One region of the Pelotomaculum isophthalicicum JI genome, then DNA from elsewhere that is predicted to be linked to it. Evidence: riboswitches for the same ligand, from Rfam matches in the RefSeq annotation. Region 1 holds a riboswitch; the other holds the start of a gene.
What was found. A riboswitch is a leader RNA that binds a small molecule or an ion and turns the genes downstream of it on or off. The one in region 1 is predicted to bind molybdenum cofactor.
Positions count from the first base shown of each region.

Region 2: another riboswitch for molybdenum cofactor. It lies ahead of L7E55_RS14325 (heterodisulfide reductase-related iron-sulfur binding cluster); the one in region 1 lies ahead of L7E55_RS13840 (hydrogenase small subunit).

Region 1 covers NZ_JAKOAV010000030.1:29,383-32,791, forward strand. The annotation lists gene L7E55_RS13835 (nickel-dependent hydrogenase large subunit) at 1-1,076, opposite strand, end outside; gene L7E55_RS13840 (hydrogenase small subunit) at 1,115-2,107, opposite strand; molybdenum cofactor riboswitch at 2,287-2,403, opposite strand; gene L7E55_RS13845 (HyaD/HybD family hydrogenase maturation endopeptidase) at 2,448-2,933, opposite strand; gene hypE (hydrogenase expression/formation protein HypE) at 2,953-3,409, opposite strand, start outside.
Region 2 covers NZ_JAKOAV010000033.1:1,570-4,978, reverse strand. The annotation lists gene L7E55_RS14325 (heterodisulfide reductase-related iron-sulfur binding cluster) at 1-1,865, opposite strand, end outside; molybdenum cofactor riboswitch at 1,855-1,974, opposite strand; molybdenum cofactor riboswitch at 2,014-2,136, opposite strand; gene L7E55_RS14320 (hypothetical protein) at 2,195-2,362, opposite strand; gene L7E55_RS14315 (transposase) at 2,458-3,409, opposite strand, start outside.

The DNA.
Region 1 (3,409 bases):
ATGGCGTGGGCAACCTGGGTGGCTTCCAAAGCGCGCGCGAAATGCCGTCCAAGAACCGAAAATCCCTTGTCTCCCAAACCAATAACGTCTTTTTGCTTATTTACAATCTGGCGGGCCAATGGTCCCACCTCATACGGCGTTCCTTCATAACGAGGCGCCTTTAACCAGGAGTACGCGCCCTTCTTTCCGGGAGCCGGTTCGGTTACTCCTTCTCCAGGATATTTTCCAGTTCCATCTTTGAACCAGGAATATTTTACCTCTTCAGTTATTTTAGTCTTGTCAAGCGGTAAAAACTGACCGTTGATATAGCGGCCACGCTTAAACAACTGTTTTTGCCCGTCCGGATCGTCTTCATCGGTCAGTTTGATGCCGCCATAAGCCAGCATGTTTTTACAGCCTGTCCCGATGCTGAACCCGTCATCGCCATAAATCTTCGCCACCGCGAGCACATCCGGGATATACACGTCATCCACAAAAGAGGTTATTTCACGCAGGTACTGTCTGAACTGGGCGATTTTTTCGGCCGTCACGACTTCAGTCACTCCGCCCGCGGTAAACACTGTGACGTGAGGCATTTTTGCCCCAAAGATAGCCAGCATCTCTTGCGCTTTTTTACGGATGTCCAAAGCCTTGATATAATGCTGCACCGCCAGGTCGTTAATATCTTGAGGCAAGCGGTAATCGCCTTCATAACGCGGGATAAAGGGCGCCGTTTCAGGCCCCTTGACATAATCCAAAGCCGCCAGGTGGTAAAAATGCAGCACATGGGATTGCAAATAATTTGCCCCTTGGATTAAATTGCGGACGATCCTGCCGTTTGTCGGCGGCTTCACGCCAAAAGCGTCATCAAGACACAGCATCGAGGCCGTGCCGTGGGCAATCGGACAAACTCCGCAAATCCGCTGCATAATATGACAGGCATCGCGAGGATCGCGCCCTTTTAAAATTAATTCCAAGCCCCTGAATAAAGTCCCGCTTGATTTGGCGTCAATAACTTTTCCGCCATCTACTTCCACTTCAATCTTCAGGTGTCCTTCAATCCGGGTTACCGGATCAATAATAATTTGTTGTGCCACTTTATATTTTTCACCCCTATCAACTAGAATTACTTTAACTAACTAGTTTTCTTCTTTTCCGGAAACTCTATTTTCAGGTTAGGCACAACCGGTGCGTAAGTAACCTTTTCTTTGTTGGTCAGGGGATACACGCCATAGAAAGGCGCGCTTTGGTCAGGAAAAGTAGGTTCTGAACAAGCCTGACAAGGAGCCCCGGCCTTTATGCACCAGTTCACATTATTGTTCCAGCCCCGCTTATAGCAGTCCGAGGTGGCCACAAAACCCTTGCAGCCCAAATAAGCCAGACACCCTTCATCACCAATATACTGGGCGAATTTGCCAACATCAAAATACTGCCGCCGGAAACAATTATCGTGAATCGGTTCAGGATAGAACATCTTGGGGCGCCCAAACTTGTCCAATTCCGGAATTTGGCCGTATTTCAACACGTAAACAACCGTGCCCAGGAAATGGTCGGGATGCATCGGACATAAGGAAAGATTAATGACAGGTTTATCTTTAACCACCTGATTTACACCCACCACCCCGGTAGGATTGGGCGCCGCGGCGGGTATGCCGCCGAACGAGGCGCAATTGCCGGCTGCAATCACGGCGCTGGCTGCCTTGCCAAGGGTAGTCACGGCTGACAGCATGGTTAATTCTTTATTATTTTTTTCCGCGATGGTGCAGTAAGCCCCTTTCTCCTTGGTGGGAATGCCGCCTTCAATTACCAGGATAAACTGATTATTTAATTTTGACGCCGCTTCCTCCAATACTTCCGCGCAAAGATGACCTGACCCGGCCATAACATTAGGATGATACCTTAAGCTGATAACGTCGAGAAGCACCTTTTCAATCGCCGGTTCGACACTGTTTAGCAACGAAATAGAGCACCCCGTGCAACTGGCGCCTTGCAACCAGATTACCGGAGGTTTGCCGTCAGCCGCAAAAGCCAGAGTTTCTTCGAGATCGGGCCCCAGCAAAGTGATTAGACTTGCTCCGGCTGCCGAAGTCATGCAGAGCTTAATAAATTCACGCCGTGTTAAACCCAAATCTTACTCCCTCCTTAATATGGTAATAATAACTCTTAGAAATGGGATTTACGCACCCCCCGCCCAAAGATGGTAATAATGTCTTTATCCAATAGAATATAATAAAAACTTTGCCTTCCTGAAAAAAGGGCAAAGTTCTCGTGCTTATAAATGATCGTCCTTGCTCATTTATAAACATGACATCTAAACTGTGCTCTCCTTTCCACGATGGGAGGCGTACCGGTTTCCCGGTATACCCGCCGGTCAGGCATCCATACCACAGGCTAAGGTCACCTGGCTCGGAGAATAAGCTATAGATTAAGCTGTATTTTTATTTCGATAAAAAAGTTTATTTTCCTTTTTATTTATAAAAAAATTTTATCGCCTGATTAATTTCCTTTTTTATTGAATTTATCAGAGAAGGCAAGGCTTTGTTGACTGCATGGGAAAGTTGATCATTAAATGTAATTTCCCCTGGTTGGATACCGTAAATGATTGTTGGCGGCAACTTTCCCAGCTGATTCGCTATATGTAACACCTCTTGCAGATTCAAATCATGTAAGGAGATAATTTGATCAGAAGAGTCAAAGGCTATTTCCTCAGCAGGTATGCGAAATATAGCGCCCGGCTCCTCACCGGCTTCCAGGCAGTCGATAATAACGGCATAGCCGGCGTCTTCCAGCCAATACAGCAAGTCAATACCCGCCGTCCCGCCGTCCACTATTTTTACGCAGGCGGGGAATGAATCTTTTTTCAGCTCGTTAATCGCGTGAATGCCTGCTCCATCATCACCGAGCAGTAAATTGCCCACACCTATTACAACAACCCTTTTTTCCTCCCCGGGCATAAAACACAACCCTTCCCCATTAACAGATACGCGGCAGGGGCGCGCCCGCCATCATATTTAGCTGTCTGGCGCCTCCCAGCGCGGTCCGCAAATAGACATTTCCTTTTCCAGCCTGAATATCGCCGATCTGGCAGGCATACTCCGCCGACCAATCTTCTCTCAGATATCTCAAGAGCTCACCTGCCTCTTCCGCCGCCACGACTATGAGAAACTTACCCTCGTTAGCCAGGTAGAGGGGATCCAGCCCCAGTAGTTCCGTAATCCCTTTAACACTGTCCTCCACCGGCAAGGCTGCTTCATCCAGCCAGAAATCCACTCCGGAAGACATGGCAATTTCTTTCGCGTTGGTCGCCAGGCCCCCCCTGGTTAAATCGCGCATCAGCTTAATCCCTTTAAACCTTTTAAGAATTTCTGTAGTCATAATGCTTAGAGGGGCGCAGTCGCTGATAATCTGGCTGTCCAGGCCAAGCGCCTCC
Region 2 (3,409 bases), on a different contig from region 1:
AGAATTTCCCGCGGCTCATTATAAAGATTATTGTAACGGCCCAGGTAGCATGAATCGTGACAGGTAATTATTTTGCCGATACTTTTGCCTGGCTTGATCCTGCCTTCGTGCAGCAGGCCGGCTAAAAAAACGGAGTGCGGGATGACTTTATATCTCCCGCCGAACTGGGGATATTCGTTTTTCAAAGTGTTAAAGCAGTGGGTACAGGCAGTTAAAATATTCTTTACATTTAACTTGTTGAAAAGCGATACATTCTTTTGCGCGATCCTTTGGAACAGGTGCTCATTTCCCATCCGGCGGGCCGTCTCGCCGCAGCACCATTCTTCACGTCCGAGCACGGCGAAACTGACGCCTGCTTTCTTCAATATATTAACAAACGCGGCGGCTGCTCTCCCGGCCGTCTCATCGAACGAACCGGCGCAGCCCACAAAATAAAGGTACTGCGCGTCGGGTTTTTCGGCCAGGGTTGGCATCTCCAATTCTTTTGCCAGGTCATATCCGGTTTCGCGGCTGACACCCCAGGGGTTGCCGTAATTTTCCATGCCGGCAATGGCTTGCTTGATTTTCCCAGGCACGTTCTTCCCCGACGAGACAATATAACGGCGCAGGTCGAACAGCCTGGAGGTATGCTCGATCGAGATCGGGCAGGTTTCCATGCACCCCCCGCAGGTGGCGCAGCTCCAAATAAATTCTTCTTCATAGACGTCACCGATGAGGTTTTTCTTCTTGACGCCCTTTTTAGTCTTGTAGGAAATTGAACCTTCCGCCGCTTTTTGCTTTGCAGCTTTTGGATGCCAGACTTTCCGGTTTAAAAGCACCGGGGCAATTTTTTCTATGTGATTGCGCAGGCGGCCGTTGAACCTTTTTGGTTTGGTCGGTTCTTCGCTCTGATGGGCGGGGCAGATTTCATCACAGCGGCCGCATTTTACGCAGGCGTAAGCCTCGAAAAGCTGCTTCCAGGTAAGGTCCTCCAGTTTGCTCGCCCCGTAAGTTTTAACATTTTCGTCGTCAAATTGAATTTTACGCAAAGCGCCCTTTGGTTCCAGCGAGTGCCAGTAGGTGTTGAAAGGGGCGAACACCATATGCAGGTGTTTCGAGTGGGGGATGATGAACAATAATGAGAAAATAGCCAGGTAGTGGGTCCACCAGAAAAACATCCCGGCGGCATGAATTGCATTTTCATTAAAGCCCTCCAGAAACCTTGAAACAGCCGCAGCCAGCGGGGCGGCCCCGCTTAAAGCGGCTCCTTCGCCAAGCGCGAGCCGGGTTCCGTGAAACAGGACTTCCGTTATCGCGATGACCAGGATCAATCCAAGGATTACAAAAACCACGGGAGTGTTCTTCAGCCAGACCGGCTTTTTAACGACCCGCCGCAAAAAGCTGCCGCCGATCCCGAAGATGATTAAAGCGATAAAAATATCTTTGATGAAAAGGTAGCCGGGATTATCTCCGATATAAGGAATACTGGTTTTGAAAAGGCCTTCCGCAACCATATTGGGGATGCCCGGCAACAGGACACAAAAGCCGCACATGATAAACCCGTGCAGAAAACCAAACAGGGGTTTATTCATAATTTTCTTTTGGCCGGCCACATGGGTGAGAAAATATTTCCAGCGTTCAAGCGGGCGGTCAAAACGGTTTTCCGGCCTGCCCAACTTTATGTAGCGGCAGCGCCAATATACCTCGCATAGAAAATAACCTAACGATATGACCATGAGGACAAAAAAAATATAAATCTCCACTTTGCCTTTCCTTTCGGTTAGTGCCTGGTCCTTTACTGCAAAACTTATTCCAGCCATGCAAAAAATAATACCGGGCAAACTCTGCGAAAAAACAAAGTTAGCCCGGCACATAAGCCGGATCAAGAACTCTCCTTTTCGCAATGGGAGACATACCGGTTTCCCGGTACACCCTACCGGCCGAAAACCATGGCTTAAAAGCTTTAGGTCATATGGCTCGGAGAGTAATCATCATTAAAAAATATAAGCTTTGCCCGTTGCAAAAGGACAAAGCTTTTTTCCAAAAACCTCTCCTTTCCGCACCGGGAGGTACAGGAGTTTCCCACCGTACCCTAACGGCCTGGTTACCGTACCCTGCTTTTGTTTAGGTATGCCAGGCTCGGAGAATTCTTTGTTTTATATAACTATTCAACATTAAAAAACAATTTCCTGCCGGGGTATACTTTTTCGTTAACTTATTCTTGCCCTAATTTCAGGCACTTTGTGACACTCTGCTCCTCCGGGAGATGAATCCCGGCAGCTTCTTCGGGCACCCGTGCGTAGTCGCTGCCCGCAGTAAATTGAGGCGTGGCCTCTACCGCATTGAGAGCGTAGTGGGCGACGGATACACCGGGCGGTGCCAAGCCCGTTCCTGCTCCCATTTTGGATTTACAGCTCATGGGGAGCGGGAACACCCTTGCCTTTCGGACTTTAGGGCTTTGTTCGCGCTTATTTCCGCTCAGGCCGTGTATCTTAAAAAGAACTTTTTGCCTATATTTCTTACGGTGTTTAGATCAACACTGCCTTTCTTACCGCATTTACAAGTGAATAACGGTGCGCGCCGGTCTATTTCCGCCCCGCAGCCGGCGCATAACCGGCTTATGTCCTTGGGGTTGACCCGGCTGGTGATTATTCCATACTCCCAGGCTTTGTATTTGGTATAGTGGAATATCCTGCCCCGGAGCCAGTAGGAACGCCTGGAGTTGGCCCGCCTGCTGTATTTGCCCTGCTCGGGTTTAAAACTGTTCGAGTGTTCAAACACGATGATACTCGCTCCGTGTTCCAGGGCAAAGTCCAGTATTCTGCGGGATACCCGGTGGGCTTCATTATCGTCGATGTTATGGATCTTATTCCACAAGGCCTTATTGTCCTGCTCATCCTTGTTTAATGAACCGGTAAGACTGAGCTTGGTTGCGATTATGCCCAAAAGTCGTTTCCTACGGCCGTTTAGGTTATCGCCGCCCCGGATGAACCGGGTGGCTACCTGCGTGCCGTCGCTTTTGAATATACCGCATACCGCCAGCTTGTCGCACGTGTTTAAGTCAACAGCGCAAATTTTAAGGTTTGGGTCTTTAACCTGTTCGGCAACCGACTTAACCGCCGGTTTTTCCTTTTCAACCGGGAAATGCAGCTCAATCCGGTTCTTCTTGATTACTGCGCGAGGGCATCCTATCTTCCAACCGTCCTGAACCCGCCTGCCGGTTAAATGGTACTTCACCCAGCGCCAGGTGCTGCCGTCGTACAACTTCAGCATTATAGACTTGCCGGTGTAGCCTTTGTACTGGCCGGTATAAAACAAAGTGTTGCGCTGCCACTCTCTGGGCGGCACCGGCGGCCTGTATTTAAACTTTTTCCCCTTGGCTTCGGCCTTGGCTTTGGCATCTTTCCATCTTTTCAGCTTGGAGAAGAAT